4 regions of the Rhizobium gallicum bv. gallicum R602sp genome follow, and region 3 is predicted to be linked to each of the others. Evidence: predicted binding sites of a transcription regulator. Region 3 holds the regulator's gene; each other region holds the start of a gene.

Region 1 (8,094 bases), on a different replicon from region 3:
GGCTGGCGAACAGGCCGACTGGTTCATCCGCAACGTTCCGAAGGAAGCTGGCGCGCTTCCCCCGGTGATCGACGTCGAGTGGAATGGTGAATCGAGCTGCAAGCGACGGCCTTCGCGCGAGCGGGTGCTCGAAAAAATGCAGGTCTTCATGGACAAGCTTGAGCGGCATTATGGTCAGCGCCCGATCATCTACACTGCACCCGACTTCTATCGCGACAATCTCAAGGGCGCGTTCCTCGACTATCCCTTCTGGCTGCGCTCGGTCGCCGCTCACCCGTCCAAGGTCTATCCAAAACGGAAGTGGGTTTTCTGGCAGTATTCGGGCTCCGGCCTGTCGCACGGTGTCGATGGCCGGATCGACCTCAACGTCTTCCATGGCGATGAAGGCGACTGGCATGACTGGGTGGCGTCACGGTAACGCCGGGCGGCGGGGTAGTTTAGCTTGCCCCTGAATAAGCGAGGAACCATCCCGGCCACCGAAGGATGAATTGCGTCGCCGTGCAAGCCGCTGCGATTCCTGCAGTTTCCAGTAGCCACCGGGACGGGAACCGCGGTTCCGACGACGGCAATCTTCGCCTCCAAACAACACCATCAGCGCTGCCACACTTCAAACAGTTCCCTCCGACGGGCGGCAGCCGTCGGGCGGGGCGAGTAATTCTGGACCTTGCCGTCTTGTAGGGTAAGCGTTCGGTTGCTCGGGCAAGTTCCCTCAGGCGGGGTGCGGATAGACCTTGATGAGTCCAGGTGCGACGATTTCAGTCGTAAGAAGCGGATATCCGGCGGCCTCGAAGTCCTCGCGTAGATCATCGCTCGTTCCGGCGTTGACTGCCAGGGCCACCCGATCGGCTCCTTCGCGGTCCATGTGGCGTCGATCCCGGTACGGCTCCCAATTTCTGTCTCCCGGATCGTAGATCCCACTCCGTTGCGGCCGTCAAGTGACAGGTGATACAGTATTTCGGCAACGCTCCGGTCCCTCCATACCTCTGTCAATCAATGGAAGTTCCGCGATTTGACCTTCAGTGTGTCGATGTGCCAATCGGGTTCGTAGAGATCTCGCGTCGGTGCCAAGGGCTTTGGTCGATCCCGCGAATCCGGCGAACCGCTTCCGTGAACCACCCCGTCACCGCGACCATGTTGCAACGGAAACGCTCCGTCACGCTCGCCGAGCCCTCCGAGATCGGACGACAGGTCGAACAGCCGCCGGGCGACCAGATGGACGACCTCGCCCTCGCGCTGGATTTTGCCGTTGATGGCGAGCATCGTGGCGGACAACACGACCCGCCTCTGTTTCTCAAACAGGCTCGGCCAGATGACGGCGTTGACGATTCCGGTCTCATCCTCCAGTGTCATGAACATCACGCCCTTGGCCGACCCAGGCCTTTGGCGCACGAGGACCAGTCCCGCCGTCATCAGCCATCGCCCGTCCCGCTCGGCCATCGCCTCGCCACAGGTGACGATGCTCCGCTTCCTGAGGTCCTGACGAAGAAAGGACACCGGATGCTGGCGCAGGGTCAGACCTGTGTGACTGTAGTCTTCCACGACCTCCATGCCCTGTGTCATCGATCTCAATGTGACCGCGGGTTCCTGCATTTCCGCAATCGCCTTCGCTTCCCGCTCCGCCGCCGCGACCCATAGTTCGAGCGGTTCGTCGCGCAACGCCTTGATCGCCCAGAGCGCCTCACGCCGTTCAAGGCCCATCGACGGGAGGAAAGCGTCGGCTTCGGCAAGCTTGACCAGAGAGGCCGTGGGCACGCCTGATCGCCGCCATATGTCATCGGCCGAGACGAAAAACTGGCCGGCGCGCGACGCGACGATCCTCGCGGCGTCTGCCGTTGCCAAACCCCGCACCATTCGCAATCCAAGTCGAACCGCGCGATGACGCGAACCCGCCCCGTCTTCCAAGGTGCAATCCCAGCGGGACCGATTTATGCAAACGGGCCTGATCTCGATCCCGCGAACCCTGGCGTCGGCAACGATCTGGGCCGGAGCGTAAAAACCCATCGGCTGAGAGTTCAGGAGAGCTGCGCAGAAGGCGTCCGGATGGTGGCATTTCACCCAGCTCGAGGCGTAGGCGATCAGCGCAAAAGACGCAGCATGGCTCTCGGGAAAGCCGTAACTGCCGAAACCTTCGAGCTGGCTGAAGGTCTTTTCCGCGAATTCCGGCGAATAGCCGTTTTTCACCATGCCGGACACCAGCTTGTTCTTGAACTTCGAAACCCCTCCTGTGTGCTTGAAGGTCGCCATCGCGCGCCGCAACTGGTCCGCCTCTCCCGCGCTAAAGCCGGCGCAGACCATCGCGACCTTCATCGCGCTCTCCTGAAAAAGCGGCACGCCAAGCGTCTTGCTCAGCACCGCCTCCAGTTCCGGCGTCGGGTACTCGACCTTTTCCCGGCCTTCCCGCCGCCTGAGATAGGGATGCACCATGTCGCCCTGGATCGGCCCGGGCCTGACGATCGCCACCTGGATCACCAGGTCGTAGAACGTCTGCGGTTTCAGCCTCGGGAGCATCGACATCTGGGCGCGCGACTCGATCTGGAACGTCCCAAGCGTGTCGGCCTTGCGGATCATCGCGTAGGTCGCATGGTCCTCCTGCGGAATTGACGCAAGGTCCTTGTTGTCTCCTTTGTGTTCTGCCATCAGCGCAAAGGCCTTGGACATGCAGGTCAGCATTCCAAGCCCTAGGACGTCGACCTTCATGAAGCGCAGCGCATCGATATCGTCCTTGTCCCATTCGACGACCTGACGGTCGTCCATCGCGGCCGGCTCGATCGGCACGAGGTCGTCCAGCCTGTCATGGGTCAGCACGAAGCCGCCAGGATGCTGTCCAAGGTGACGGGGCGCACCCATCAGTTGCCGGGCAAGATCGAGGGTCAGCCGCAGGCGGTAGTCCGAGGCGTTGAGATTGTTCTCCTTGAGATGCTTCTCGCTGACGCCCTCTGACCAGCCCCAAACGCCGGATGAAAGCTGGGCGATCATGTCCTCGGGAAGCGATAGCGCCTTGCCGACGTCGCGCAGCGCGCCCTTCGTGCGGTATCGCGTGACCGTCGAGCAGAGTGCGGCCCTGCTCCGGCCGTAGGTCTCGTAGATCCACTGTATGACCTCTTCGCGCCGCTCGTGCTCGAAGTCCACGTCGATGTCCGGCGGCTCGTTGCGCTCCTGGCTCACAAATCGCTCGAACAGGAGATCATTTGTTTCCGGGTCGATCGAGGTGATGCCGAGGCAATAGCAGACAGCCGAGTTCGCCGCAGATCCCCGGCCCTGACAGAGAATGCCCCTTGAACGCGCGAACCGCACGATGCTGTAAACCGTCAGGAAGTAGGGCGCGTATTTCATGACCCTGATGAGTTCGAGTTCATGCTGGACTGCCCTCCTGACTTTCTCGGGGATGCCCTCGGGATATCGTTCGGCTGCCCCTTCCCAGGCGAACTTCGTAAGGCTCTGCTGGGCGTCGAGGCCCGGAACAATCGCCTCCTCGGGATACTGATATTCGAGTTGGCTCAGATCGAAACGACAGCGGTCGGCAATCTCCCGCGTTCGGGCCAACGCTTCGGGGTATTCGGCAAACAGCCGATGCATTTCCTCGGGAGCCTTGAGGAAACGGTCTGCATGTCGCTCGCGCTCGAAGCCGACATCGTCGATCGTTGTCTTGTTGCGAATGCAGGTCACGACGTCCTGTAGCTGGCGGCGGGAAGGCTCGTGAAACAGGACGTCATTGGTGACAACTGTCCGCACTTTGAATCGGGTCGCCAAGGTCGAAATACCATGGAGGCGCAGCCTGTCGTTCGGCCGACGCCGCAGACAGACGCTGACATAGGCACGGTCATCAAAGAGTTCGGCGAGCTTGCGCAACTGCATGCCGCAGGTCTCGTCCGCCTCGTCAGGAACGAGGACTGCAATGAGGCCATCGGCGTACTGGGCGAAATCGGAGAAATCGAGAACGCAGTTTCCCTTGCCGCCTCGCGATTTTCCGAGCGACAGCAGACGGCAGAGCCGCGAGTAAGCCGGACGATCTGTCGGGTAAACGAGTATCGACATGCCGTCCGAAAGGTCCAGCCGGCATCCGACTACGAGCCGCACGCCGGTCGTCTTCGCCGCCTCCCAGGCACGCACGATTCCTGCCAGAGTATTGCGATCGACGACACCGAGCGCATCGATACCGAGGACCGCGGCTGTGGCAAAGAGTTCCTCGGCGGAACTGGCGCCTCGCAGGAAGGAGAAATGCGTCGTGACCTGGAACTCGGCGTATCTCATCCGAACACTCCATGGAGGAACCATCGATGGGAGCCGGTTTCCGCATCGAACCCGTCGCCGGCCCGAAAGATCCAGTATCGTTCACCCACCTCATCTTCGACCACGAAGTAGTCCCGAACCGCGGACATCTCCGTGGGGCGAAGCCACCATTCGCCGAAGATGCGTTCTGGACCGTCGGCGCGTTTTACGCGTCGTCGCTTGCCGCGCCAGGTGAAGACGGCAGGTGGCTGGTCGGGAAGCAGGGCGATCACCTCGATCCGCTCGGGCGTCGAAAGTAGACGTGACGGCCTCGGCCACTTCGCCGCCCAGTTCTCTCCGGTTTCGTCTGCCGTCGGACTGATCTTCCTGACGGACCTTTCCGGAACGTCGGAAGCAACGGGAGCGACGCGATAGAGACGCTGGCCGCGATTACCGAGGATATCGACCAATGGCGTCACGTCGACGATCGTCTCCTCGATCAACGAGGGTGCGATTTGCTTCTCCTCCAGCGGTTCTACCATAACGGCAACGAGCGCCATCTTCTCGATTCCGAAGCCAGGATCGATCTTCTCGATGCGGTCGCAGAGGAGTTTCGAAAGTCGGGCGGGCTCGCGGACAGGCTTGGCGAGGCCCGCCCTCAGACATTGCCTGATGTTGTCCACGCGGTGAATGATCAGGTCGCATCGGCGTACGCCAAGCCCTCGCTCCTCCAGCCTAGCCGTCAATTGGACGACGAGGCGGCGCGTGTATTTTGCGATGGTTTCGGCCGCGCCGATCGGTTCGGAGAAATTGCGGGATACCTCGACCAGGTCCGGCGTACGGATCGGGTCAATCGGTTCGGCGATCCGGCCGAACATCTGGTCCAGGCGACGGCAGGGTTCCGGACCGAAGCGAAGCGTCAGGGGTGCGCGCGGCATTGAAAAAAGCTGGCCGACGGTATCAACACCGAGCACCCGCAGACCCTGGACCATTTCCGATGGCAGCCTGAGACAGTGGATCGGCAGTTGGGTTACCACCTTGGCAATCGCTCCAACGGGAACGACGGTCGTATCGTCCGAAGTCAGCCGCGCAAGTGCGTGGGCCGCACCCCAGGTATCGGCTACGGCTGCCTTCGCTGACAATCCCTTCGCCCGCAGTCTGTTCACCAATCCGCTGACGAGGAGGGCTTCGCCGCCCTGCAGATGATCCGCTCCCTCGGTGTCCATCACGAAGCCGTCGGTCCCATCCACGGCGACCACCGGCGTGTACTGCCGGAGCGCCCAAAGGGCGAGCCGCTCGAGCGCGGCGGCGTCCTCGCCAGGAGCGGCGTCAATCATGACCAGATCGGCGACCATCGCCTGGGCCTTGCTGGCGGGCATGCCGATTCTTAGACCGAGCTTTGACGCCTTGCTGTCGGCGGCAGAAATCCATCGCTTGGAGCCGCTCTTCGAGATGACGACGAGCGGGCGTTCAGCTGGCACGGCTTCTGCTCCATGCCGTCTGAGCCGATCCGTGGCCAGACGCGGGAAGTAGACGGATACGACCCTTGGCATCGCAGGCTCCTATTTCAAACTCAGCACACTCGCCCGCCTTCACACGCATCAATTCCGCCAGCCATCGCGCCCGGCCGACACCGGCAACGGGAAGCGGTTCGGACGGCAAGACGCTCACGCGCCATCTCGTTGCTGCAGCGGTGGGCTGGCCAAAGTCCGAGGCTTCCGTCTGCCGCCGCCAGCGCCGGAGCGCTATACCCATCGTGCCGGTCTTTTCGGCTGCCAGCTGGAGACGGCGCGAGGCTGTCATGGGAAGACGTACGAGCTCGCCGACCACCGCTCCAAGGCCACCGAAACAGAGGCCTTCTTCCATTGAAGCCAACACGTCCGCTTCCCGGTCGGCCTCGCAGAAGATCACCCGGTCGGCATGCAGGCCCGCCTGAGATATGGCCGGAAAAAACAGGTCTGGCCTTGTCAGACACCACAGGATTTTACCCTTTGTGCGGGCAGCGATGCCCGCCGCAAACAGCGCTGCGGCCGCTCCATCGACACTCCCTGTCCCGCCGCCGGCGACCTCATGCAACGCTCCGTATGAAAGGCCCCCGCCCGGAAGGTGTCGGTCGATTTCGGCGACCCCGAACGGCAGGACGACCTTGCGGCGGCCAGCCGTTCCTTCGAGATGCCGGATATGGTCTCGAAGCTCGGAGAGGGTAAGGTTCGCGCGCGGCTGCGCCATCTGTGGCCTTCGTCAAAAGCAGGTTTCCATCTCGTTTAAAAGCGAGAATGTTCCTCTTTTGTTCCTATGCGAAAAGCGAGTCAATCGGCATGTTTCGGGTGGCATCTCACCTCAACCGTCCTCCACAGCACGAAAACTCGTGATCCATCAGAGAAATCAATGCGATACAGGAGCCTGTCCACAGCGGTCGAAAATGTCATCGATGAGAAAAGATTCCGGCGGCGGCAGTGCGACTCCGAGAGAGGCGGTCATGGTCAAGGCGAGTAAAAGCCAGACCTGTTCTGACGCTAGGTGTCGCCACTCAGTTGCACCGAAGCCCGCCGCCCACATCACAACGGTCCTATCCGTCACTGCAACGGATAGCGTGGATAGAGAGGTACTTGCGCGGCTTTAGGTTGAACCCGACGCCGAATAGTGCCGGGACCTCGACCTAGATCTGTTTTGACGATGCGGCCGCATCTATCGATTTGTTGCGACCGGTCGCACAGTTTGTCATCTCGACGTCCGCAGTAATCGCGGCGTGGTCGGGAGATTGTACGTAGGTGGCGTGACTTTGCCCGCAGTCCTGGCGTTCCGGTATCTGAGGTCAAGATTATGGAAGCAGTTTTCGAACTGCGTCGATATCGGCGCATAAGCCTACGCCGACGATGTGATGGTAGAACTGGTGCGATATCTTGTGACATTTGTCACCTCGTTCCGTATTGTTCTAATGTCGTGGAGAGCTTCTTGACTTCGTTGCGGGGCTCGGCCTTGCGACATGCACGCTTCATAAGGCAAGGGCGATCACGATGAGACAACTCAGTGAAGAGGGTCGACGGACCCTGGAGGGGATTGCACAGCGGTACGGGGTCAGCCTTAGCGCGGTCGAGCACCTTCTGATGGCGATTATCGCCGGACAGGCGACACAGGCTCAGTTCAACCATCCTGATCTCGGTGGCATGGGGCAATGGTCGCAGGGCGGCATGATCATGGTCGGCGACATGTTCAACCATGCTCTGAAGGCGAACGTGGCGGGGATTTGTTCCGAGCTTGCGGTCCTGGTAGGCAGCACGGATTTGCTGGAGCCGCAGAGGTCGCACCAGTCCCAATACCAGGGTCAAGGCGGCGTCAGTTTGTTCGTGCCTGGGGCGTTGTCGGCCGGGAACTGGTGGCCCGAGGAGCTCGGGCATCCTGCCTCGACCGGGGCGCAGAATGACCTGCGCTATGCGTTTTTCCCGACAACCCGACGACTGGCGATCGATGTCGGCGGCCGGGTTACGGTCTACGACACGAAGGACCATCGCATTGGCGGTTTCTCGCAACAGCAAAGCAGCGACCAGTCGCTGAGCTTTACGTCTCAGCACGGACTCGTGAAAATTTCGGAACTGGATGTGGTCCGTCAGAACGGCAAGGAACCGGCGGGCACGTCGGCTACCGGACCATCTGCCGCCACGGTTGCGCCATCGATATTCGCATCGTCCGCGCCGGAATCCACCGAGCCACAACAAGCGGCGCGTCCAGCGCCGGAGGCGCGTCGGTCCGATGAGGACATCTTCGACAAGATTGAACGCCTCGCAGCCCTTCATGCAAAAGGTATTCTCACAGATCAGGAATTCGAGGCGAAGAAATCGGAGTTGCTCAGCCGACTATAGGACCCGACGAACAGGGGCTTGCCGG
Region 2 (8,094 bases), 700 kb from region 3:
ATTCGGTCAGCGCGCGGCGGAACTCGACCTCCTGGAAGGCCTCGCGCTCGCGGGCATCGCGCTGGACCTGACCGATGAAGAGGATCATCGGGATCGAATCCTGCCTGGCGATATGCAGGCCCGCCGTGGCGTTGGTGGCGCCAGGCCCGCGGGTAACCATGCAGATGCCAGGTTCGCCGGTGAGCCGGCCCCAGCAATCGGCCATCATCGCGGCACCGCCTTCCTGCCGGCAGACGATCACTTCGATATCGGTGTCATAAAGCGCGTCCAGCACGGCGAGGAAGCTTTCCCCGGGCACGCAGGAAAGTCGCTTGACCCCGTTTGCCTTCAGCGCTTCGACTATCAGCTCGCCGCCGGTCTTCTTCATAGTGCGGATTTCCCCTCCCGTTCGGCGCGCTCCAATGCCTCGAGCTCAGCCAGGACCTCTTCCTGATGCTCGCCCAGCCGAGGGCCTGGCCTCTCGTAGCGCAGGGGCGTTTTAGAGAGCACGACCGGCGTCCTCACGCCGGGGATCACGTTTCCTGCCCCATCCGGCAGATCGATGCGCAGTCCGCGCGCCTTTATCTGCGGATCGGCGAACATCTCCTCGATCGTGTTGATCGCGCCGGCTGGCACGGCATTTTCTTCGCAGGCTTTCAGCAAGTCGGCTTTCTGCCATTTCAATGTTTCGGTCGAGATCATTCGGCGCACCTCGTCGCGGTTGGCGACGCGGGCCTTGTTGGTCGAAAAACGCTCGTCGCCGGCGATGCCATCGAGGCCGAGGATCGTGCAGAGACGCCGGAACTGGTTGTCATTGCCGACGGCAAGGATCAGGTAACCGTCCGCGCTCGGCACGACCTCATAAGGAGAGATATTCGGATGGGCATTACCAAGCCGCGCCGGCGCACGGCCGGAGACCAGGTAGTTCATGTTTTGATTGGCGAGCACGGCGGATTGCACGTCGAGCAGCGCCATATCGACAAGCTGTCCTTCACCGGTTTTCAGCGCATGGATGAGAGCTGCCTCGATCGCCGCCACGGCATAGATGCCGGTGAAGATATCGGCGATGGCGACACCTGCTTTCATCGGCTGGCGATCCGGCTCGCCGGTGATCGACATGAAGCCGGACATGCCCTGGACGATATAGTCATAGCCCGCCAGGCTGGCATAGGGGCCAGACTGGCCGAAGCCGGTGATGGAGCAGTAGACGAGCTTCGGATTGACCTTGCGCAAGCTCTCGTAGTCGAGGCCGTACTTGACGAGGCCGCCGAGCTTGAAATTCTCGATCAGGACATCGGCCGTTGCCGCGAGCCGTCGCACCAGCGACTGGCCTTCCTCGGTCTTCAAATCGGCCGTGACAGAGCGCTTGTTGCGATTGGCGCAGTGATAATAGGCAGCAGAAAGGTTTTCGCCGTCGCCGCCCTCGACGAAAGGGGGCCCCCATTGGCGCGTATCGTCGCCGCCGTCCGGATTTTCGACCTTGATGACGTCTGCGCCGAGATCGGCCAACATCTGCCCGGCCCAGGGGCCCGCCAGGACGCGGGCGAGCTCGATCACCCTGATGCCGGCTAGCGGCGGTTTCTTACGACTGTCCGTCATGTTCCTCCCGAGAACGGATCATGGTGCCCGCGTTGCCTCAGATGTATCGGATACGGGTTTGGATGCAAAGCGGCGCTCGCGCCAGATGATGTAAAGTCCGGATGCGATGATGATGAGAATGCCCAGCCATTTGATGGCGTCGGGAAAATCACCAAAGACCAGCCATGCAAAGATCGTGGCTGAGACGATCTCGAAATATTGCAGCGGCGCCAAGGTGGAGGCGGGTGCGGAGCGATAGGCATAGACGCCGAGGATGCTGGCGATCGCGGCCGTTACGCCGACGCCGAGGAGCCAGACGAGACCTATCATGGTTGGCATTACCGGTTCGAACACATCCGAGCCGCTTCCACGGGCGAAGAAAAGCAGGACACCGCAAAAGAGCAGACCCCACAAGCCCATGTGAAACTGCATCACCCACGGGTCCTCGCGCTGCGCCAGGGCCCTGTTCATCATTGCAGAGATGGCGATGCAGACTGCGCTGACGACCGGCAGCAGCGCAACGTAGCCGACTTCCTGGAAGCTCGGCTGAATGACCAGTATCGCGCCGAGGAAACCGACGCCGCAGGCTGTGTAGCGCCGCCAGCCGATCGTTTCGCCGAGAAATAGGCTGCTCAGGATGGTGAGGATGATGGGTTCGACGAAGAAGATCGCGATCGCATCTGCAACCGCCATGTATTTCAGCGTGCTGACGAACGAGATCATCGAAATGGTGATGATGGCACCGCGGATCGCGTGGAAGAGGCTCTGCCTCCATGACGAATCTGTCAGTTTCTTGCGCCAGATAACGATCGGAAGCATGCAGAGAGCCTGTATGGCAAAGCGTGCAGCGGTAATCTCCGCAGACGGAACCGTCGTGATGGCAAGCTTGGAGAAGATATCGATCAGAGGCGATACGAGCACCGAAATAAACATGAGCATCAGGCCCATGCTGATTTCGGAGGATCTATTCTTCGTTATTGCGCTATTCATTTCCGGTCCGCTCGTCAGGGTCTTGCGGTTGCTTCATCGCACCAATCGGCAAAGGCCGAAATCGCCGCTTCGGCTCCGATCTCGTTCAGCGTCTCGTGCCGTTTATCCTGATATATTTCGGTCGTGATACGGGAGAAACCATGCCGTTTCAAATGGTTTGACAGCCATATCATCGCTTTTCCGAAATCGGTCGCTGGATCTTTTCCGCCGCCGACGAGGTGGATTGGCAGGTTCCTTTTCAGCCTGTCGAGATGCCGCTTCTGCGGCGCGCGAAAGGTGAGTTCGAATATATCGAGCCACAGCGAAACGGAAGCATCGAAGCCGCAGAGCGGATCGGCGATATATTTGTCGACTTCGGCCGGATCGCGGGAGAGCCAGTCAAATTCCGTCCGGTGGCCGGGGATGGATTTGCCCCAGGTGTCGAAGGTAAGCTTCGGCAGCATGCCGCTCGGAACGTCGGAACCTTTCAGGGCCTTCTCGGCAAGCAGGATGGCTTGCGCGGCCCGGCCTGTCAGACCGACAGCGAAATTCGAATTCCATACGGCGACGGCATCGAATTTTTCCGGAAGGGTTACTGCAGCGTTGAGCGCGATCAGCCCGCCCATGGAGTGGCCGAAGAGGATCACTGGAAGGTTCGGATGGAACCCTGCCGCATAGTCCCGCATGGCCACCATATCGGCAAGAACCTGCTGCACGCCGTTGCGCCTGGCGAACTGGCCGATCGGGGCGCCGTCAGCCACCGTCTCGCCGTGGCCCCGGTGGTCGTGCGCATAGACATGATAGCCGCGCCCGGCCATCGCCTTGGCGAAGCGTGCGTAGCGCTTCGAATGTTCAGCAAGTCCGTGGGAGATCAGCACGATGCCGCGCGGGCCGCCGCTGGCTGCCTCATGATGAAAGGCGAGCGTCGCCTCTGGCGTCTTAAGCCATTGTGTTTGCGAAAACATTTCCATCCTCCCGCTGCAAAAAGAGCAGATCGCGGGCCAAATGCAACATCCCGGCACATGTTTGCAGTGGAATTTCGGGCGAGTGAGGGTTGCAGGGGTTTGGGCCTCATGCTTACTTGTTCCGTAATTGTTCTGTCTGCGGGGAGTGGCGATGAGCAGGGCGTTTCTGCGCTGGAGGACGTTTGTTCTTTCAATGGTTTTGGCCGGCTTTGCGGTTGCCCAGGAAGGAGAAGGGGGAACGCGCTTCATCCTTGCTGCAAGTTGGCAGCCGGCATTCTGCCAGACAAACCAAAGGAAGCCGGAATGCAGCAGCCAGACCAAGGAGCGCTTCGACGCGACGAATTTCTCGCTGCACGGCCTGTGGCCGCTGCGGCAGAACTATTGTGGCGTATCGAAGGACTTGCAGGCAGTCGACAAAGACGGCGATTGGCAAAAGCTGCCCAAGGTCAAGCTGACGGCTGAGAATGCGTCAGCCCTTGCAAAGGCCATGCCCGGAACGCAATCGGGCCTCGAACGTCATGAATGGACGAAGCACGGCACCTGCACGAAGATGAGCGCGGATGATTATTTCGGCGTGGCGATCCGCCTGATGGATGACCTCAATGGCTCGGCGGTGCGCGATCTCTTTGCCGCGAATGTCGGCAGGACCGTCAAGGCGGATCAGGTCAAGACGGCTTTCGACAAGAGCTTCGGGGCGGGCGCTGGCGAGCGTGTGAAGATGAGCTGCCGGCGCGCGGGCAGCGTCCGCGTGATCAGCGAGCTGACGATCGGGCTGTCGGAGGATGCGGGCTCGGCCGCCGGCGCCGGAGCGGGACTTGCAAAACTCATGCAAGACGCCGGCCGCACCTCCTTCGGCTGCGACGAAGGTGTTGTCGACGCGGCGGGGTTCTGAGAGTTCATCGCAAGGTTCGAAACTGGAGCGCGGCTCGAAGCGGGGTGGGAGAACGATGCGGCTGGATGACTACGGACGCGTGGGGACGCTACCAGAGATACTCGGATGGGATACACGGCAAAATACGTCACGAGCTGGTGTTCCAGGCGTGGCCGGCCCCACGTCTGCCGGCGGAACGGTTCTGGATGTGGGCTGCGGCGATGGCGAGATACTCGCGCGTCTATCCGAAGCCAGCGGCGGGCTGCGTAGCGTCCTGACGAACAAAACGCACTTTCTGGCGGTTTCCGGCAAGCGCTGCGTGGAGACTACGCGACAGCAAGGGAACTGATCGAAACCGGCGCGGCAGCCAGCATGGGCAACCTTGAATCAGAACGCTGGGTGACGATCCTTTGGCGGTTGTTCAGCAAATGGAGGCCTGTGGCCTTGCCGACTGCCAATGGCGAGGAGTCCCGCGCATTTTTTCGGTCATCTTGATGAGCAGAGCTTTGACGGCGCTTGCAGCCGAGCTCATCGCGCTTGAGCGCGCTGCTTCGTTTCGACCCATACCGTGCGATGGCCCCCGACTATTTCATGCAACTGGGCGGAAAGCATGACGAGATCGGGCAAATCCCTCCGTTCCGCCGCTTTTCGCGGGCAACCAAATCGATTGCCGTAGAGAAAGCCGGTTTCGGCGTTGCCCGAAAGCCGGCTTTCGCCTAAATAGCGGCCACGGTTTTCAAGTTTCCGCCCGGAGCAGCGTATAATGGCACGTCAGTTCATCTATCATATGGCCGGCCTCAACAAGGCCTATGGCAACAAGAAGGTGCTGGAGAACATCCACCTCTCCTTCTACCCGGATGCCAAGATCGGTATCCTCGGCCCGAATGGCGCCGGTAAGTCCACCGTCCTGCGCATCATGGCTGGCCTCGACAAGGAATATACCGGCGAAGCCTGGCTCGCCGAGGGCGCAACGCTCGGCTACCTGGCGCAGGAGCCGCAGCTCGATGCGTCCAAGACGGTGCTCGAAAACGTCATGGAAGGTGTGGCCTCCAAGAAGGCGATCCTCGACCGCTACAACGAGCTGATGATGAACTATTCCGACGAGACGGCGGAAGAGGGTGCGAAGCTCCAGGACATCATTGACAGCCAGAACCTCTGGGACTTGGAAAACCAGGTCGAGATGGCAATGGACGCGCTGCGCTGCCCGCCGGGCGAGGCTTCGGTCGACAATCTTTCGGGCGGCGAAAAGCGCCGCGTGGCGCTCTGCCGCCTGCTGCTTGCCCAGCCGGATCTGCTGCTCCTCGATGAACCGACGAACCACCTCGACGCCGAGACGATCGCCTGGCTCGAAAAGCACCTGCGCGAGTATCCGGGTTCCGTGCTAATGATCACCCACGACCGCTATTTCCTGGACAATGTCACCGGCTGGATCCTCGAACTCGACCGCGGCCGCGGCATTCCCTATGAGGGCAATTATTCGGCTTATCTGCAAGCGAAAGCGAAGCGCATGCAGCAGGAGGGCCGTGAAGAAGCCTCCCGCCAGAAGGCTCTGTCTCGTGAGCAGGAATGGATCGCCTCCAGCCCGAAAGCGCGTCAGGCAAAGTCGAAGGCGCGTATCCGCGCTTATGACGAACTGGTGGCGGCAGCCGCCGACCGCCGTCCCGGCGACTCCCAGATCGTCATCCCGGTTGGTGAGCGTCTCGGCCAGGTCGTCATCGAGGCCGAGAACCTCACCAAGGGATACGGCGATACCGTCCTGATCGAGAACCTGAGCTTCAAGCTGCCGCCGGGCGGCATCGTCGGCGTCATCGGCCCGAACGGTGCCGGCAAGACGACGCTCTTTCGCATGATCACCGGCCAGGAAAAGCCCGACAGCGGCGAAATCCGCATTGGCGATACCGTCGATCTCGGCTATGTCGACCAGAGTCGTGATGCGCTCAACGGCAACAAGACCGTTTGGGAAGAGATCTCCGCCGGCAACGACATCATCAAGCTCGGCAAGCACGAAGTGAATTCGCGCGCCTATTGCGGCGCCTTCAACTTCAAGGGCGGCGACCAGCAGCAGAAGGTCGGCACGCTTTCCGGCGGCCAGCGCAACCGCGTCCATCTTGCCAAGATGCTGAAGGCCGGCGGCAACGTCATGCTCCTCGACGAACCGACCAACGATCTCGATACGGAAACGCTGGCCGCGCTCGAGGACGCGCTCGAAAACTTCGCTGGCTGCGCCGTTATCATCAGCCACGACCGCATGTTCCTCGATCGGCTTGCAACGCATATCCTCGCCTTCGAAGGCGATAGCCATGTCGAATGGTTCGAAGGCAACTTCGAAGATTACGAGCAGGACAAGATGCGCCGCCTCGGCGTGGATTCGGTCAATCCGAAGCGGGTGACCTACAAGCGCCTGACGCGCTGATAGCCAGAGCCGTCTCTTGGATCAGAAGCCCCGGCAAGCGCCGGGGTTTTTGTATTCTTGCCGGTCGCTTTCAGAGCAGTGAATTTCGTGAACAGAGCGGATTCCTGCTTGCCAGGCCTTCTCAATTCACATAAAGATATCTTTATATGTTGATTGGGTTGGGATATGGCTGAAGCTATTAGGCTTGGATTGGATGCGCTGGTGGACGTCTTGAAGGCGGCCGGTGAGCCGACGCGCCTGCGGCTTCTCGCGCTCCTTGCCGCCGGCGATTTGACGGTGACCGATCTTACGGAAATTCTCGGACAGTCGCAGCCTCGCATTTCGCGGCATCTGAAGCTGCTCGGTGAGGCCGACCTCATCGATCGTTATCAGGAGGGTGCCTGGGCCTATTTCCGGCTGAGGCAGGACGGCAAGGCGGCGGCGCTGGTGCGCGTGCTGCTAACACACGCGTCCCAGAACGACCCTGTGATCCTGCGCGATGGCGAGCGGCTTTTAGCCGTGAAGCGTCAGCGGGCAGAGCGGGCGCAGGCCTATTTCAGCCGCAACGCCGCCGAATGGGACGAGCTTCGGCGCCTCCATGCCGCCGACGAAGAGGTGGATGCCGCGGTCATCAAGCTGCTCGGTAATCAGCCGGTCAATTCGCTGCTCGATCTCGGCACGGGGACCGGCCGCATGCTGGAGCTGCTTTCCAGGCTCTATCGCAGGGCGATCGGCGTCGATGCCAGCCGTGACATGCTGAGCGTCGCCCGCGCCAATCTCGACAGGGCGGGCATCACCAAGGCTTCGGTGCGGCATGCCGACATCCTGAACCTGCCGTTCGAGGGACAGGACTTCGATCTCGTCACCATTCATCAGGTTTTGCACTTTTTCGATCAGCCCGAAATCGCGATCACCGAGGCGGCGCGGATGCTGGCACCCGGTGGACGTCTCATGGTCATCGACCTTGCGCCGCATGGGCTCGAATATCTTCGCGACGAGCACGCGCATGTCCGCCTTGGTTTCTCGCATCAGTCAATGACCGACTGGCTGCGCAAGGCGGGGCTCGATGTGGAGCAGACCGTCGATCTTCATCCGGGTCAGCCGGGCGAGAAGGGGCTTACGGTCACGATCTGGCTTGCGCGCGATCCGAGGCGCCTCATTTCATCCGAAGGCGCCGAAACAGTATTGGCCGGGGAGGTATGATATGGCATTGAACACCGGAGACCGCCGCGATATCGGCATTTCCTTCGAATTTTTCCCGCCGAAGTCGGAGGAGATGGAAGGTCAGCTCTGGAAGACCGTTGCCGAGCTGCAGGACTGGGATCCGGATTTCGTCTCGG
Region 3 (8,094 bases):
AGCAGCCGCCGAAGCGCTTGGTGCGCTCGATGTCGGGCAGGGCGCAGTCTCCGTCGGCGGACGCATCGTGGCGCTCGAAGGCGCCGAAGGGACCGACGGAATGCTTGAGCGCGTCGCATCGCTGCGTGGCGCCGGGCGTATATCGCCGCGCCGCCGTGGCGTGCTGGTCAAGCTCTGCAAGCCGCAGCAGGATGTCCGCGCCGACCTTCCGTCGATCGGCCTCTCCACGGTGACGAATGCCAAGGCGGCGGGTTTGGCGGGAATTGCAATCGAGGCGGGACGTGCTCTCGTGCTGGATCGCCAGGCTGTGATCAAGGCAGCCGACGAAGCCGGGCTTTTTGTCTGCGGGCTCGATCGCGGCCTGCCGTCATGGGGGCTGTGATGAAGATCGCGATCGTGGTAGGCGAGGTTTCCGGAGACCTTCTCGGCGCCGATCTCGTGGCTGCACTGAAGCGCAGGCATGCCGGGATTGAACTTGTCGGCGTCGGCGGCGACGCGCTGGAGGCACAGGGGCTGAAGTCGCTCTTCGACTTCTCCGAGCTTTCGATTATGGGCATCACACAGGTGCTTGGAAAATTGCCGAAGCTTGTCGCCCGCATCAGGCAGACGACGGCTGCAATCGTTGCGGCAAAGCCCGATATTCTTTTCATCATCGACAGCCCGGATTTTACCCATCGCGTTGCCAAACGTGTTCGCGAAGCCCTGCCGGAACTCCCGGTCGTCAATTATGTCTGTCCCAGCGTTTGGGCGTGGAAGGAATATCGCGCCCAGCAGATGCTCGGTTATGTCGACCATGTGCTGGCCGTTCTGCCGTTCGAGCCCGCGGTGATGGAGCAGCTCGGCGGACCGCAGACGACCTATGTCGGCCACAGGTTGACGGCGGATGCGGACCTGATTGCCGCCAGGCGCGGCCGGGCAGAAAAGCTCAGGACCGTCGGCGAGGGCCGGAAAACGATCATGCTGCTCCCGGGCTCGCGCTCGTCGGAGATCACAAAGCTGCTTCCCTATTTTCGCGATGCCGTCAATGAGCTCGTCGCCCGCGGTGGCACAATGCGGTTTCTCATGCCGACCGTCAGCCGCAGGGAATCGATGGTTCGCAACCTCGTGGAGGACTGGGAAACGAAACCGGAGATCCTGATTGGCAATGAACAGAAATGGCGAGCTTTCGCGGAGGCCGATGCGGCAATGGCTGCCTCGGGGACTGTCATCCTCGAGCTTGCACTTACAGGCGTGCCGACAGTCTCAGTCTATAAGACAGACTGGATCATCACGATGATGACGCGGCGCATCAAGACGTGGACAGGAGCAATCCCGAATCTGATCGCCGACTATGCCGTCGTCCCCGAATATATCAACGAGGTCGTTCGTGGCGCGAGTTTGGCGCGCTGGATGGAACGCCTTTCCAGCGACACGCTCCAGCGGCGCGCAATGCTCGAAGGTTTCGACCTTGTCTGGCAGCGCATGCAGACGGAAAAGCCGCCGGGCGAGAAAGCGGCGGATATCGTTCTCGACATTCTGGACAGGAAAAAACCCGGCCGTCTCTGACCGGGTTTTTTCGGGCGGAAGCGGCTTAGCGCTTCGAAACCGGAACGTAGTCGCGCAGCGGTTCGCCGATATAGAGCTGGCGCGGGCGGCCGATGCGCTGCTGTGGATCCTCGATCATCTCGTTCCACTGGGCGATCCAGCCAACCGTACGGGCCAACGCAAAGAGCACCGTAAACATCGTCGTGGGGAAGCCCAGCGCCTTCAGCGTGATGCCGGAATAGAAGTCGATGTTCGGGTAGAGCTTCTTTTCGATGAAGTATTCGTCGGTCAGCGCGATGCGTTCCAGCTCCATCGCGACTTCGAGAAGCGGATCGTCCTTGTGACCGAGTTCGGCGAGGACCTCATGCGTCGTCTTCTGCATGATCTTGGCGCGCGGATCGTAGTTCTTGTAGACACGGTGACCGAAGCCCATCAGGCGGAACGGGTCATTCTTGTCCTTGGCGCGGGCAATATATTCCGGAATGCGCTCGACCGAGCCGATTTCCGAAAGCATGTTGAGCGCCGCCTCGTTGGCACCGCCATGAGCCGGGCCCCAAAGGCAGGCAATGCCGGCCGCGATGCATGCGAACGGGTTGGCGCCCGAAGAGCCGGCGAGACGAACTGTCGAGGTCGAGGCGTTCTGCTCGTGATCGGCGTGCAGGATGAAGATACGGTCCATGGCGCGCGAGAGGACCGGGTTCACGACATATTCTTCGCACGGGACCGCGAAGCACATGCGCAGGAAGTTCGAGGCGTAGTCGAGATCGTTCTTCGGATAAACGAAGGGCTGGCCGATATAGTACTTGTAGGCCATGGCCGCGATAGTCGGCATCTTGGCGATCATGCGTAGGCTTGCGACCATGCGCTGATGCGGATCGGTGATGTCTGTCGAGTCGTGGTAGAAGGCAGACAGAGCGCCGACACAGCCGCACATGACGGCCATCGGATGGGCGTCGCGGCGGAAGCCGGTGAAGAAGCGAGACATCTGCTCGTGCACCATGGTGTGATGCGTGACGCGGTAGTCGAAGTCCTTCTTCTGGGCAGCCGTCGGCAATTCGCCGTAAAGCAGTAGATAGCAGACTTCCAGGAAGTCGCCATGTTCAGCAAGCTGTTCGATCGGGTAGCCGCGATGCAGCAGAATGCCTTCATCGCCGTCGATATAGGTGATCTTCGATTCACAGGAAGCGGTCGAGGTGAAACCAGGATCGTACGTGAAGGAACCGGTGTTTTTATAGAGTGCACCAATATCGATGACGTCCGGACCGATCGTTCCGCTTTTCACGGAAAGATTGGCGGTTTTGTCGCCGATTTTGATTGTTGCGCTTTGATCCGTCATGCTGATCCTCCAAACTGGCGGCGGCGCCATAAAAGCGCCATAGGGTTAAGCGTCCTCTCCGATAGCTATATGATCAGAGCGCCAATGCCAAGTTACCGTGGCGCCATTTTGTGCATCGCAGTATCAACTTTTGGACACTCCTGCGATGCCGGAGGCGCATAGCGGAAGCCAATGATTTAATTCGGCTTTTTGCAATCCAATTTTTTGGTCTTTTTTCAATCGATTATTGTTGCTGAAACGCCCTCAGGGCTGCATTCTGGTTGTATTCATAGGCTGTCGGCATGCTGGGTGCATGCCGGAGTTGAAAACGGCTGAGCTGCGCATTTCCGCTTCTGTAGATGTCGCGGACAAGCAGTTTGCGAGCTTCCCGGCTTGCGCTTTTGGAATGCGGGAAGGAGCCTTCGGCAACAGGACAGCGCTCGCCCGTCAATAGCCACCGTTCACCCCAATAGCCACAGATCAGTCATTGTGGATGCATACCGGCTTTCGGCCTGCAAATGGCGAGCGAAGGAGCCGCTCAGGGCACGCGCCTGCGCATTGCGACGGTTTTTTCGAGCTTGGGCGGCGATCTGGTTTGCGTCCGGCACGAATCTTTCGCCGCCTTCTTCGATCATATGGCCATGCTCAGCGCTTTGGCTTTGACCGATCGCAGCCGTGAGGCGCGCTGCGACCCGCGAAAAGACGGGGGATGCAAACTTTTCATCGCGGCAGCAGGAAGAGGTAAGCAATGCGATGCGAAACGGTGCCACGCCCGGCTTGCGATGCCGCGGACATCGTCCGTCACGCGGGCAAGGTTGCGGTTCGGCGCCTGCCAATGGCGCAGTGCATTTCGCGGATGAAACCTCGCGGAAAACCGGCGCCGTCGAACCGTGCTTTGAACAACTGCCTTCGAGAAACTCGATTGCCCGTAGAGCTTGGCGCGCCGGCGCCTTTGCCGGCGACGCGCTGCCAGTCAATGGTAGCGGCGGATAAGGCCGACGAGCTTACCCTGAACCTTCACGCGATCCGGTCCAAAGATGCGCGTTTCGTAGGCCGGGTTCGCCGCTTCAAGCGCGATGGACGCACCCTTGCGGCGGAACCGCTTCAGCGTCGCTTCCTCGTCATCGACCAGTGCCACGACAATGTCGCCGGGATTGGCGGTGCTGGTGTTGCGGATGATGACCGTGTCGCCATCGAAGATGCCAGCATCGATCATCGAATCGCCCTTGACCTCAAGCGCATAGTGTTCGCCGGAGCCGAGCATATCGGCCGGAACGTTGATGTCGTGCGTGTTGTTCTGGATCGCCGAGATCGGCACGCCTGCCGCAATGCGGCCCATGACGGGAACCGAAATAGAGCTGTTATTGTCTTCGTTCGCCGGCTTCGGCGCGGCGGCAGCAGGCTGCGGCTTGCCGAGGCTGCCCTCGATGACGCTCGGCGAAAAGCCGCGGCGGGGCTGCATGCTCGGGCTGTAGGCTTCCGGCAGCTTGATCACTTCAAGCGCGCGGGCGCGGTTCGGTAGGCGACGAATGAAACCGCGCTCTTCCAGAGCGGTAATCAGCCGGTGGATGCCGGATTTGGACGCGAGATCCAGTGCATCCTTCATTTCGTCGAAGGATGGCGGAACGCCGGATTCCTTCATACGCTCATGAATGAAGAGGAGAAGCTCCTGTTGTTTGCGTGTCAGCATCGAAGTTTAACCCCAAATTCGTGAAACAAAGCCAGAACAGACACTATATGTTCCATATGTGTTCCGCAAGTACCTAAATTTTCGTAAAACTTCGTCCCAATACCGGTCATTTTCGGAAACTTTGTTTGCCGGATCATCGCTTTCAGCTTGCATTGACCACGTAGCGGCACACATCTTCAGCACAGGAAATGGAGACCTGGCGCCATGCAGCATCCGTTGGATCATCTTGTTCTACCGGTCACCAACATCGATCTCGCGCGGGAGCGGCTGGGACGACTGGGGTTCACGGTTGCCGCCGAGGGCCGTCATCCTTTCGGCACAGTGAATGCTTGCGTTTTTTTCGCCGACAAGACCTACCTCGAGCCGCTTGGCGTCGCGAGTGCGAAAGAATGTGAAGAATCAGTGCGGCACGGAAACGTGTTTGTGGCGCGCGACCAGGCCTTTCGTTTCCGGTGCGGCAATGACGGATTCTCTGCGGCAGCATTCAGCACGGACGACGCGGACGCCGATCATGCTCATTTCGTGCGTGCGAGAAAGAGCGGCGGCGCCATGCTGGAGTTTTCGCGCCTGATCAAGATGCCGGACGGGTCGCAATCGACAGGCACTTTCAAGCTTGCGTTTGCCGCCGATCTTCGGGCGCCGGATTTCTTCCTGTTTGACTGCCAGCGCATCAACGCCTCTCCGGCCGATCGGAGCGCGTTAGAAAAGCACGCGAACGGTGCAACCGGTATCTCGGAGATGGTGCTAAGCGCGCCCGAGCCTGAAGCCTTCGGCTCGTTCCTTCAGTTGGCCGTGTCTACGACAGAAATTGAGCGGACACCGTTTGGCGTGGCGATCGCGGCAGCGAATGTCAGGATCAGTCTGCTGTCGCCGGAAGGGGTGGAGGCTTATTTCGATTCGGTGCCGTTAACCGTGGATAAGGGTCTGAGAGGCAGCGCTATCGTTTTCCGCACCACCGATCTTGCCGTGACAGAAGCGCTTTTGGCTGATAACGGGATGCCCTATACACGCAAGAACAACAGAGTCCTGGTGAAGCCTGCGCCCGGCCAAGGCGCGATCTTCGCCTTCGAGGAGACCCGATGAGCAATACGAATTCCGAAGTCGCAGTCGGCGAAGGTGCCGGCCGCGTCGTATTTTCCAACAGTGGCAGGCTGTCGCTGATCGCCGGCGCATGCGAAATGGAGAGCCGCGACCATGCCTTCATGGTTGCTGGCACGCTCAAGGAGCTTTGCGGCAAGCTTGGCATCGGGCTCGTCTACAAGACCTCCTTCGACAAGGCGAACCGCTCTTCGCTGTCGAGCAAACGCGGTATCGGTCTAGAGAAGGGCTTGAAAGTCTTCGCCGACCTCAAGAAGGAACTCGGCATTCCGGTTCTGACAGATATCCATTCGGAAGAGCAATGCGCGCTGGTCGCCGAGGTCGTGGACGTTCTGCAGATCCCGGCCTTCCTCTCCCGTCAGACGGACCTGCTTGTGGCAGCCGCGAAGACCGGCCGTGTCATCAATGTCAAGAAGGGCCAGTTTCTCGCTCCCTGGGACATGAAGAATGTTCTCGCCAAGCTAAATCAGAGCGGCAACCCGAACGTTCTGCTTTGTGAGCGTGGCGCGTCCTTCGGTTACAATACGCTGGTCTCGGACATGCGCTCGCTGCCGATCATGGCGGCCATGGGGGCTCCGGTCATTTTCGATGCGACCCATTCCGTACAACAGCCAGGTGGCCAGGGCACGACGTCGGGCGGGGAGCGCCAGTTCGTCGAGACGCTGGCGCGGGCGGCGGTTGCGGTCGGAGTTGCAGGTGTCTTCATCGAGACCCACCAGGATCCGGACAATGCCCCCTGCGACGGCCCCAATATGGTGTACTTGAACGACATGCCGCGGCTTCTGGAAAAGCTGTTGGCCCTCGACGCCGTCGCCAAGGCGGAGTGATCCTGGCCGAAGGTGCCCGCCGTCAACCGGCGAGCGCCATCCTTTGGCTTGAGTACGACCGCGTTGCGGCGGACGTCGTTACGTCATCGAGAAGGAAGCGGGCCAGCAGGTGATTGAGGTGTATCGCCTCGTCACCGAGTTCGCGGCAGGCGGCATTTGTCTGTTCAACCATCGCCGCGTTCTGCTGCGTGACGCTGTCCATAGTGTTGACGGCGGCGTTGACTTCCAGGAGAGCGGTCGTTTGTTCGGCAGAGGAACGCACGATCGACTCGATCAACGCGGTCACCTTCAGAACCTGCTGATCGATATTGCCGAGCGCTTCACCGGTGCGGTTGACCAAGGCAACGCCGGCCGAAACCTGGCTGGAAGACGTCTCGATCAGCTGCTTGATTTCCTTTGCCAGATTGGCGGAGCGGCTGGCAAGGTCGCGCACTTCCTGTGCAACCACCGCAAAACCCTTTCCGGCCTCGCCGGCGCGGGCGGCTTCCACGCCGGCATTGAGCGCGAGCAGGTTGGTCTGGAAGGCGATTTCGTCGATGACGTTGATGATCTCGCCGATCTGTGCAGATGATGTCTCGATCTCCTCCATCGCAGCGACCGCCTCGTGCACGACGGTTGCCGAATAGCTGGCGCTTTCCTTTGTCGCCGTCATCATCACGTTGGCTTCTTTGGCCCGTACCGACGAGTTCTTGACGGTGACCGTGATCTGGTCGAGCGCCGAGGCCGCCTGCTCCAGCGAGGCGGCTTGATGTTCGGTTCGCCGGGCCAGATCGTTTGTGCTCGATGCGATTTCGCCGGAGCCGCTCCTTACTACATTCGTCACGATCGAGATTTCCTTCATCGCTTCACAAAGCGTGCGGACGCTCGAATTGAACTGCTCGCGCAGCTTCTCGTAGGCTGCGTCGAAAGGCTCGCTAAGCTGGACCGTGAGATCGCCGCCGGAGAGCCGTTCCAGGCCGCGGCTCAGGCTGGCGATGACGCCCTCGCGGATGGCTTCCTCGTCTGCATTGGCAGCGGCAAGCGCCGCATCGCGCTGTGCTTGGGCCTGACGTTCGGCATCCTGGCGGGCACGGATATTGTTCCGCTCTTCGGCGGATTCGCGGAAGACGGTGACGGCGCGCGCCATCTCCCCGATCTCGTCGGCACGCCGGCTGAAGGGCACATCCTTCGAATAGTCGCCGCCGGCAAGGATCGCCATATAGTCGCGCATCGCCGAGATCGGCACGATGGCGCGGCGGCGGAAGACGTAAAGGCCGCCAAGAAGCAGGCAGAGCGAGACTGCGGCAGCCGCGAGCGTGATAGCCGAAAGGATGCGTGTCTGTTCGGCGGCGTCCTTTTCAGCGGACGCCAGGAAGGTGTTCGCCATACCGACGAGTTCGTTGACGGCGTTTTCATGGATATGGAAATTCGTCGCAAGCTTTTCGAAGGACGCCGGAATGACTGCGGAGTCATTCTTGACAATGGCCGGAGCGAGTTCCTCCCGCATCACCTTCCAAAACACCTCGCCTTTGACAAGGACATCGTTCAAGAGCTTCTGCTTGAGGTCCGAGCTGAGCGCGGTCGCCAGCCAATATTTGCGGCGGTCCTCGTAGGCGGGCTTCAGGACATTTTCTATGCGGTCGACGTTATTCTTGGCAACG
Region 4 (8,094 bases), 1.8 Mb from region 3:
CTTCTTCGTCTTCTTCGGCTGGCTTTCCGACAAGATCGGTCGCAAGCCGATCATCATGGCCGGCCTTCTGCTCGCCATGGTGACTTACTTCCCGCTGTTCAAGGCTCTGACCAATTTCGCCAATCCGGCGCTTGCAGAGGCACAGGCCACGATCCGCGCAACGGTCACTGCGGCACCGGGCGATTGCAAGTTCCAGTTCAACCCGACCGGCACCGCGAAGTTTACCACCTCGTGCGATATCGCCACTTCATTCCTGACGAAGAATTCGGTACCCTATGATGTTGTCAGCGGGGCCGCCGGTTCAGCCGCCACGGTTAAAATCGCCGACGACACGATTACCAGCTATGATGCCGCTGCCGCTGGCGATAAGGCGAAAGCCATGAACGGCGCGTTCGAAAAGGGCATCAACATCGCGCTTCGCGACGCTGGCTACCCCTTGGTTCGCGGTGCGGCCAAGGTTCCGGAATCCAAGCTCGATGCCTTTATCGCCGCCAATCCGGAGCTGGCTCTCAATGCTGATGCGCTTCGTGCAGGTCAGAAGGAGACGGTCCCAGCCTCCAAGCTCGTGACCGACAAGCTGCTGACAGCCGACGAGGCCAAGGGCGTCACCGACATGGCTGTCTACACGGTCGCCAACGCTGGTGCTTTCACCATGGTTGCCGATCCGGCAAGGCTCAACTGGGTAGGCGTCGTCGCTGTCCTGACGGTCCTCGTCATCTACGTGACGATGGTCTACGGGCCGATCGCTGCCCTTTTGGTCGAGCTCTTCCCGACCCGTATCCGCTATACCGGCATGTCGCTGCCCTATCACATCGGCAACGGCTGGTTCGGTGGTCTGCTTCCGGCAACCGCCTTCGCGATGAGCGCCTTCAAGGGCGACATCTATTACGGTCTCTGGTACCCGATCATCTTTGCGGGCATCACCCTGGTCATCGGCATGATTTTCCTGCCGGAAACCAAAGACCGCGATATCCGCACGATGGACTGAGGCAAACCATCAGAATTGAGAAACGGGACCCGGCGCCTTCCAAAGGCGCCGGTTTTTTTATCCGCAAAAGCCCTTTCGGCGTCGGCCGTCCGTCAGGACCCGGGTTGAATGGAGCCCGTAGCGCGAATAGACGATCGCGGTCATCCATGACTACCTCGAAAAGTCATCCGTTAGAAAAGTGTTTTAGCAACAGCAACGGCAGCAGACGGTAACGACAGTTTTTTACGCAGAACTCAAATAAGCCTGCTGAGCCGTGGCACAGGCCAGCCTTCGCGACCGACAGCAAAGACCAGGCCGAAGCGGGCAAAGAGGATTGAGACGGCAAATGCGAGCCAGGCACCGAGTGCCAGTCCCGCTACGACATCGCTTGGATAATGGACGCCGATGATGATGCGGGTTGCACCGAGCCAGAGCCCGATACCGATGAAAATGAGCCTGACGTGCGGAAAAAGGAGGATGAGTGCCACAAAGAGCGCGCCGATATTGGCCGAATGACCTGATGGGAAGCTCTGATGCAGGAAATCCATGTTCAAGGGCGAGAAACTGAAAATGCCCTCCTGCTCATAGATAAGCGGACGCGCCCGCCCGATCAGGAATTTCAAGGCGTTGGCACAGACACTGGCCAGGATGACGGAAAGCCCGACATATGCCGTCATTTGGACGAAATAGGCCATGCGGAATTGACGGCGGACCTTCCAAAGCCGTCGGCGAACGGCGTAACCGGTAGCAAGAACGGTGCAAAGCCCCGCAAGGATCCAAGCAAGGCGGCCGATATCCGTTACGTCGCCGGCGATCGATACCAAGGGAGGCGAGAGGCTTTTGGCTGCCTGTCCGAGCGGTCTGTCGAAGACAAAAAAGGCAATGACGACCACATTGATCGCGGAAAGCGTGAACGCCTTCCAGGGAACTCTGCGATGGATCGTGCGTCGGGCGTCGTAGCGCTTGCAAAGATAGGATCGGCAGCCTGGTTTGTGATCGGCGGTATTGCTCATTCCATTCCTTCGTCGTTTTGCCCTTCGTCGTTTGCAGGACATAGGAACCGGAACTGATACCTTCAATAAAAAGCCCTCCGTACCGATAGATACGAAGGGCGGAGAAGCGTTTCACGTGAAATATCAGGCAGAAAGCGTCTTGAACTCGGCAAGGATCGCCTGGCCCATTTCGACAGTTCCAACCTTGTTGGCGCCTTCGGCCATGATGTCGGCCGTGCGCATACCCTTGTCGAGAACGTTGGCGATCGCCCTCTCAAGATTGTCGGCTTCCTTCACGAGGTTGAAGGAATAACGCAGGCACATGGCAAAGGAGGCGATCATCGCAATCGGGTTGGCGATGCCCTTGCCGGCGATGTCGGGAGCGGAGCCGTGGACCGGTTCGTAGAGCGCCTTTCGTTTGCCTGTCTTGCCATCCGGCGCACCGAGAGAAGCAGACGGCAGCATGCCAAGCGAGCCGGTCAGCATCGCCGCTACGTCGGAAAGCATGTCGCCGAAGAGGTTGTCGGTGACGATGACATCGAACTGTTTGGGCTGACGTACCAGCTGCATGCCGCCGGCATCGGCCAGCATATGCTCCAGCTGGACGTCGGAATATTTTGCCTTGTGCGTCTCGGTCACGACCTGATTCCAGAGCACGCCGGACTTCATGACGTTGCGCTTTTCCATGGAACAGACACGGTTTTGACGGGTTCGGGCCATTTCGAAGGCGACGCCGGCGATGCGTTCGATTTCATAAGTGTCATAGACCTGCGTATCGATGCCGCGTTTCTGGCCGTTGCCAAGATCGATAATCTCCTTCGGCTCGCCGAAATAGACGCCGCCCGTCAGTTCGCGGATGATGAGAATGTCGAGACCTTCGACAAGTTCAGGCTTCAGCGAGGAGGCGGAGGCAAGCGCCGGATAGCAGATTGCCGGGCGCAGGTTTGCGAAGAGTTCCAGGTCCTTGCGAAGGCGCAGAAGACCCGCTTCCGGGCGCACTTCATAAGGCACGCTGTCCCATTTCGGACCGCCGACTGCACCAAAGAGAACGGCATCCGCCGCCAGCGCCTTTTTCATGTCGTCTTCGGAGATGGCCGCGCCATGCGCATCGTAGGCACTGCCGCCGACAAGGCCTTCACCGATGGCGAAGCCGGCGTTCATCGCCTCGTTCATGTAAGCAATGATCTTGCGGACCTCGTCCATTGCCTCGGGACCGATGCCGTCGCCCGGCAGCAGGAAAAGATTGCGCGCTGTCATGAAACCCTCCGCGGAAAAACAAGCTGCGGCTTCTTAGACCCCGCCGGACGCCATTTCAAGGAACAGAACGGCTGAATCGGTACGGTTTGCTGCCTCACGATGGCGATGTGAATCCTGGCTTGGAAGCAAAGAAAAAGCCGGGTAGAAGCCCGGCTTGATCGCATGCTCGCGTTCGGGCGATTAAGCTGCCCAGGGACGCGACGCGGCGTTTGACTTTTCGAACCTGTCGATCGCAGAGGCCTTCTCCAGCGTCAGGCCGATATCGTCAAGGCCGTTCAGCAGGCAGTGGCGCTTGAATTCGTCAAGGTCAAACTTGATCGAACCACCGTCCGGGCCGGTGATTTCCAGGTTTTCGAGATCAACCGTCAAGATGGCGTTGGAACCGCGCGAAGCGTCGTCCATCAGTTTGTCGAGGTCTTCCTGGCTGACCCTGATCGGGAGAATGCCGTTCTTGAAACAGTTGTTGTAGAAGATGTCCGCGAAGCTTGTGGAGATGACGCAGCGGATGCCGAAATCGAGAAGCGCCCACGGGGCATGCTCGCGCGAGGAACCGCAGCCGAAATTATCGCCGGCAACGAGAATCTTGGCATTCTGATAAGCCGGTTTGTTGAGCACGAAATCCGGGTTCGGCGTGCCGTCTTCGTTGTAGCGGGCTTCTGCAAAGAGGCCCGTGCCGAGGCCGGTGCGCTTGATGGTCTTCAGGTAATCCTTGGGAATGATCATGTCCGTGTCGATATTGACGACCGGGAGGGGTGCTGCAACGCCCGTGAGCTTCACGAACTTTTCCATGGAAACCTGCCTTTGTATGCCGTTTTTCAACGATTGCTCCGGCAATAGAGCAAAACGCCGTAAAAATGAAGGAGAATCTTGGGGCGCGTTTAGAGATCGATGATCGTGCCGCGGCCGTCGTTCCAGATGCGCATTTCGCGCTTTGGCTGAGCCTTGGCGCGGACGGGCGCCGGCTTCATCTTCATCGAAAGCGCGCGGCCAGCCATCAGCACGGTCAGGATACCGCCAACGGCGAGCGTCACCGAAAAGGTGAGAGCAGCGAGCGCCACGAATACAGTGATCCCTGCCAGCATGAGGAAGATGGAGCGTATATTCTGCATGAGTTTAGACCTTTCTTCGAAAGGAATGTGGTCCTTGTTTTTTATTTCTGCAAGTCAAGCATGGCTTTTTGTTGTCTTGTCACTCTTCACAAAGCTTGGCACACATTCGTGATGAGCCAGAATTCGCCCATCCGTTCCTTCAGTTTGCACCGCTCTGTGCTGAGCGTTCCCGCAATCAATCTCCGAGCGCTCGAAAAGACCCATGCCCTCGATTGCGATGCCGTCATTTTCGATCTCGAAGATTCCGTGGCGCTGGAGAAGAAGGAGGAGGCCCGCGAAAACCTGAAAACCTTCTTTTCGGGCAAGCCGCTTACGAACAAGGAAAAGATCATCCGCATCAATGCACTTTCGTCGGCTTTCGGCCATGCCGATATGGAGCTAGTACAGGCGCTTCGGCCAGATTCGGTACTTTTGCCGAAGGTGGACGAACCGCAGGATGTCATGGCCGTGAGCGACCTTCTTGCTGATGCGGATGCACCAGAGACCTTGCGTATCTGGGCGATGATCGAGACGCCGCGCGGTATCTTGAACGCGGCGGCAATCGCAGAGGCTGGCCGCACCCTCGGCTCGAGACTCGATTGCTTCGTCGTCGGGCTGAACGATCTGCGCAAGGAGACCGGCGTTCTGCCTCAACCGGGCCGAACCTATCTCGTGCCATGGTTGATGCAGGTCATCCTCGCCGTGCGCGCCTATGGTCTCGATGCGATCGATAGCGTTTTCAATGATTTTAAGGAAGTAGATGCCTTCGAGGCCGAATGCGCGCATGCCCGGGCCATGGGCTACGATGGCAAAATGCTGATCCATCCGATGCAGATCGAGGCTGCCAACCGGCACTTTGCTCCCGATGAGGCTGCCATCCGGGAGGCGGAAGAAATCATTGCCGCTTTCGCCGATCCTTCGGCCGAAGGTCTCAACGTCATCACCTTGAACGGTCGGATGATTGAGCGGCTGCATCTTGTCCAGGCGGAAAGCCTGGTCCATAAAGCCCGCCTGATTTCCGAACGCCAGACTATTGAACGAAAGCCTTTATCATGAAGCTCTATCGCCTTTTGACCGGCCAGGACGACGCCGCGTTCTGCCATCGCGTAACCGATGCGCTCAACAAGGGCTGGTCGCTTCACGGTGCACCGTCGCTGACCTACAATATTCAGACCGGCCAGGTGATTGCCGGCCAGGCGATCGTCAAAGAGGTCGAAGGCAAGGATTATCATCCGGAGATGAAGCTCTCCGAGCAATAGGTCAGCGCTCGACGGCCTCCTCGACGCTCGCTTCGATCCGCTCCATGTCGTCATCGCTCAGCCCGAAATGGTGACCGATCTCATGGATGAGAACATGGGTGATGATGTCTCCGAGCGTTTCATCGTTTTCCGCCCAATAATCCAAAATGGGACGCCGGTAGAGGCGGATACGATTGGGCATCTCGCCGGTCTCGACCGTGAAGCGCTCGGAAATACCCCGGCCTTCGAAGAGGCCAAGCAGGTCGAACGGCGTTTCCAGCGCCATATCCTCGAAAACATCGTCGTCGGGAAAGTCTTCGATTTCGATCGTTAGATTGTCGGTGAGCGAGCGGAATTCATCCGGCAAGTGGCTATAGGCGTCCATCGCCAGGGACTCGAATGTGCTGAGCGTTGGGGCATGGCGGTCCCGCCAATCCTCGCTCTTGTCTATGCGGGCCATGAAAATTCCCTTCCTTTGGCGCCCATATAGAACCTTTGCGGGTGATTTTCGAGTGTGGAATCAAAGGCAGGAATAAATTCATAAGAATTGGGTGTTGACTCTTTTAGAAAGCTCTGGAATCCATAAGAACATAACAGGAACAATCTGACTTTGGAGTGAACGTCGTGGCGCAGACGGCCGTGGCGCGCGAGCAGCTTTGTGCGCTCCGCGAAACCATTGCGAAACTCGAAGGCAAGCCGGCACCGACGCTTGCGGCGGCGGCGCAAGAAGCTTTTGCGGCTGGTGATGAAACCTATTTAAGACCTGCAAACACGCCGCTGCGTCTGTCCTTTGACATTCCCATTCTCGATGAAGCGCTTGAAGGCGGTCTGCCGCTTAACGGCATTACCGAAGTCCGGTCTTCGATGCTGCGGGATGCGGCCGGCCCCAGCGGTTTCGTGCTGGCGCTAGCCGCCTGGCTGCAGCGGCAGGAGACGGCGGATGGCATGCCGGTTTTTTGGATTGGTGACAGAATATGCACAATGGAAGCAGGGCATCCCTATGCTGTGGGCCTCAAGGATTTCGGATTGGAGCCGGAACGCTTTCTCATGGCCTCGCCACACAAGCTGGAAGAGGCGCTGTGGCTTGCCGAAACGGCTGTCGAAAGCGGCCTCTTCCCAGCCACGATCCTGGAGGTGCGCGGCAATCCGGTCCAATTCGGTCTTACAGAAAGCCGGCGATTGAGCATGCGGGCAAGGGCTTCCGGCCGCCCGCTTTTTCTGTTGCGGCAGGGAGGCGAGGAGGAGGCGAGCAGCGCCATTTTCCGATTGCGTGCCGAACCTGCGCCAGCCAGCGCACGGCCTCTGCCGGATGGTTCGATGTTAGATGGCGGCATCGGCAATCCGGTTTTTCGTCTCATCCTGGAGAAGAGCCGCAACCCGGCTCCCCTCTCCTTTCTTCTGGAGTGGAACCCTCATGACCGCCGGTTTTTGCCCGTTAGCCAACCAGAGCGCACTCGTTCTCCAGGCGAGCAATCAGCGCATTCTGTCGCTCAGCTTTCCCCACCTTCCAACCGACAGGATCGCCCGCAAGAGGTGGGGTCTATCCTGGCGTTCGGCCGGACGCCCTGATGCGCCGCCGATCGTCTGTTCTGGACGGCTCGACAATGCCATGCGGCTAACGGCGCTCGACGAGGTGGCGGAACGGATCAAACTGAAAAAAAACCAGGGAGTGGCCGAAGCGCGTGCCATATACCCGCTTCTGGATGTCATCGAGGAAGACCTGGCGGCCGATCGTCGGCTTCTCGAGGGCATCGCTGATTGGTGCGACCGTTATACGCCGCTGGTGGCATTCGACGGCAAGGACGGGCTGTTTCTGGATATTACCGGCTGCGCCCATCTCTTTGGCGGCGAAAGGGCCATGCTCACGGATATCCTTTCCCGGCTCTTCCATATGGGGTTCGATGTCCGCGGCGCGATCTCTTCGTCGCCGGGCCTTTCCTGGGCCGTTTCCCGATTCGGGGATGGTGGCGTCATCGAAACCGATCAAATGGAACATGTGCTGGCACCACTGCCGGTCGCAGCCCTTCGGCTGGAGGAAGCGACCGTCGAGGCACTGAAGAAGCTCGGCCTCAAATATATCGTCGACCTCCTGTCTACTCCACGCGCGCCGTTGGCCCGCCGTTTCGGCGCGCAACTCCTGCTCAGGCTCGACCAGGCGCTTGGAGTGGAAGAGGAGCCGGTTTCCCCGCGGCGGCCCGTTGCCAGTCTTTCCGCCGAACGACGCCTCATAGAGCCGATCGGTACGGAAGAAGATATCCTCGCCCTCACCGGCCAGATCGCCCAATCACTGAAAGCCTCGCTTGAGGCACGCGGCGCCGGCGGCCGTGTATTCGAACTCGTGCTGTTTCGCGTCGACGGCAGGGTCTTCAGGATTCCCGTCGGCGCCTCGCAGCCTCTCAGGGATCCGAAGCATATCGCTTCGCTTTTCAGCGAGCGTCTGCAGGCAATCCACGACGATCTCGATGCCGGCTACGGCTTTGAAATCCTGCGGCTGAATGTGCTGCGCCATGATCCCTTCAATGCGACGCAGGGGGATTTCGAAGGAAGCCGAC

Evidence for each region. The regulator LexA, encoded in region 3, represses DNA repair genes until DNA is damaged. The targets are predictions, from matches to a motif close to TGTTCNNNNTGTGTTCNG.
Region 1: the regulator LexA is predicted to act here: its motif matches at 6,487-6,504, upstream of RGR602_RS31800 (ImuA family protein).
Region 2: the regulator LexA is predicted to act here: its motif matches at 3,609-3,626, upstream of RGR602_RS12475 (ribonuclease T2 family protein).
Region 4: the regulator LexA is predicted to act here: its motif matches at 6,127-6,144, upstream of RGR602_RS38515 (ImuA family protein).

What each region holds. Positions count from the first base shown of each region.
Region 1 covers NZ_CP006880.1:1,850,937-1,859,030, forward strand. The annotation lists gene RGR602_RS31780 (glycoside hydrolase family 25 protein) at 1-418, shown strand, start outside; gene RGR602_RS37860 (hypothetical protein) at 710-862, opposite strand; gene RGR602_RS31790 (error-prone DNA polymerase) at 991-4,251, opposite strand; gene RGR602_RS31795 (Y-family DNA polymerase) at 4,248-5,762, opposite strand; gene RGR602_RS31800 (ImuA family protein) at 5,680-6,438, opposite strand; gene RGR602_RS31805 (SHOCT domain-containing protein) at 7,317-8,069, shown strand.
Region 2 covers NZ_CP006877.1:2,502,246-2,510,339, reverse strand. The annotation lists gene RGR602_RS12495 (thiamine pyrophosphate-binding protein) at 1-367, opposite strand, end outside; gene RGR602_RS12490 (CaiB/BaiF CoA transferase family protein) at 364-1,578, opposite strand; gene RGR602_RS12485 (DMT family transporter) at 1,597-2,547, opposite strand; gene RGR602_RS12480 (alpha/beta fold hydrolase) at 2,562-3,491, opposite strand; gene RGR602_RS12475 (ribonuclease T2 family protein) at 3,643-4,383, shown strand; gene RGR602_RS12465 (hypothetical protein) at 4,900-5,082, shown strand; gene ettA (energy-dependent translational throttle protein EttA) at 5,126-6,775, shown strand; gene RGR602_RS12455 (ArsR/SmtB family transcription factor) at 6,941-7,957, shown strand; gene metF (methylenetetrahydrofolate reductase [NAD(P)H]) at 7,959-8,094, shown strand, end outside.
Region 3 covers NZ_CP006877.1:1,798,494-1,806,587, forward strand. The annotation lists gene RGR602_RS08965 (LpxI family protein) at 1-382, shown strand, start outside; gene lpxB (lipid-A-disaccharide synthase) at 370-1,545, shown strand; gene gltA (citrate synthase) at 1,571-2,860, opposite strand; gene RGR602_RS37020 (hypothetical protein) at 3,301-3,474, opposite strand; gene lexA (transcriptional repressor LexA) at 3,813-4,529, opposite strand; gene RGR602_RS08995 (VOC family protein) at 4,734-5,612, shown strand; gene kdsA (3-deoxy-8-phosphooctulonate synthase) at 5,609-6,454, shown strand; gene RGR602_RS09005 (methyl-accepting chemotaxis protein) at 6,477-8,094, opposite strand, start outside.
Region 4 covers NZ_CP006877.1:4,085,894-4,093,987, reverse strand. The annotation lists gene RGR602_RS19955 (MFS transporter) at 1-988, shown strand, start outside; gene RGR602_RS19950 (phosphatase PAP2 family protein) at 1,222-1,980, opposite strand; gene leuB (3-isopropylmalate dehydrogenase) at 2,104-3,216, opposite strand; gene leuD (3-isopropylmalate dehydratase small subunit) at 3,397-4,005, opposite strand; gene RGR602_RS19935 (hypothetical protein) at 4,095-4,325, opposite strand; gene RGR602_RS19930 (HpcH/HpaI aldolase/citrate lyase family protein) at 4,437-5,360, shown strand; gene RGR602_RS19925 (DUF1737 domain-containing protein) at 5,357-5,563, shown strand; gene RGR602_RS19920 (metallopeptidase family protein) at 5,565-6,002, opposite strand; gene RGR602_RS38515 (ImuA family protein) at 6,167-7,111, shown strand; gene RGR602_RS19910 (Y-family DNA polymerase) at 7,152-8,094, shown strand, end outside.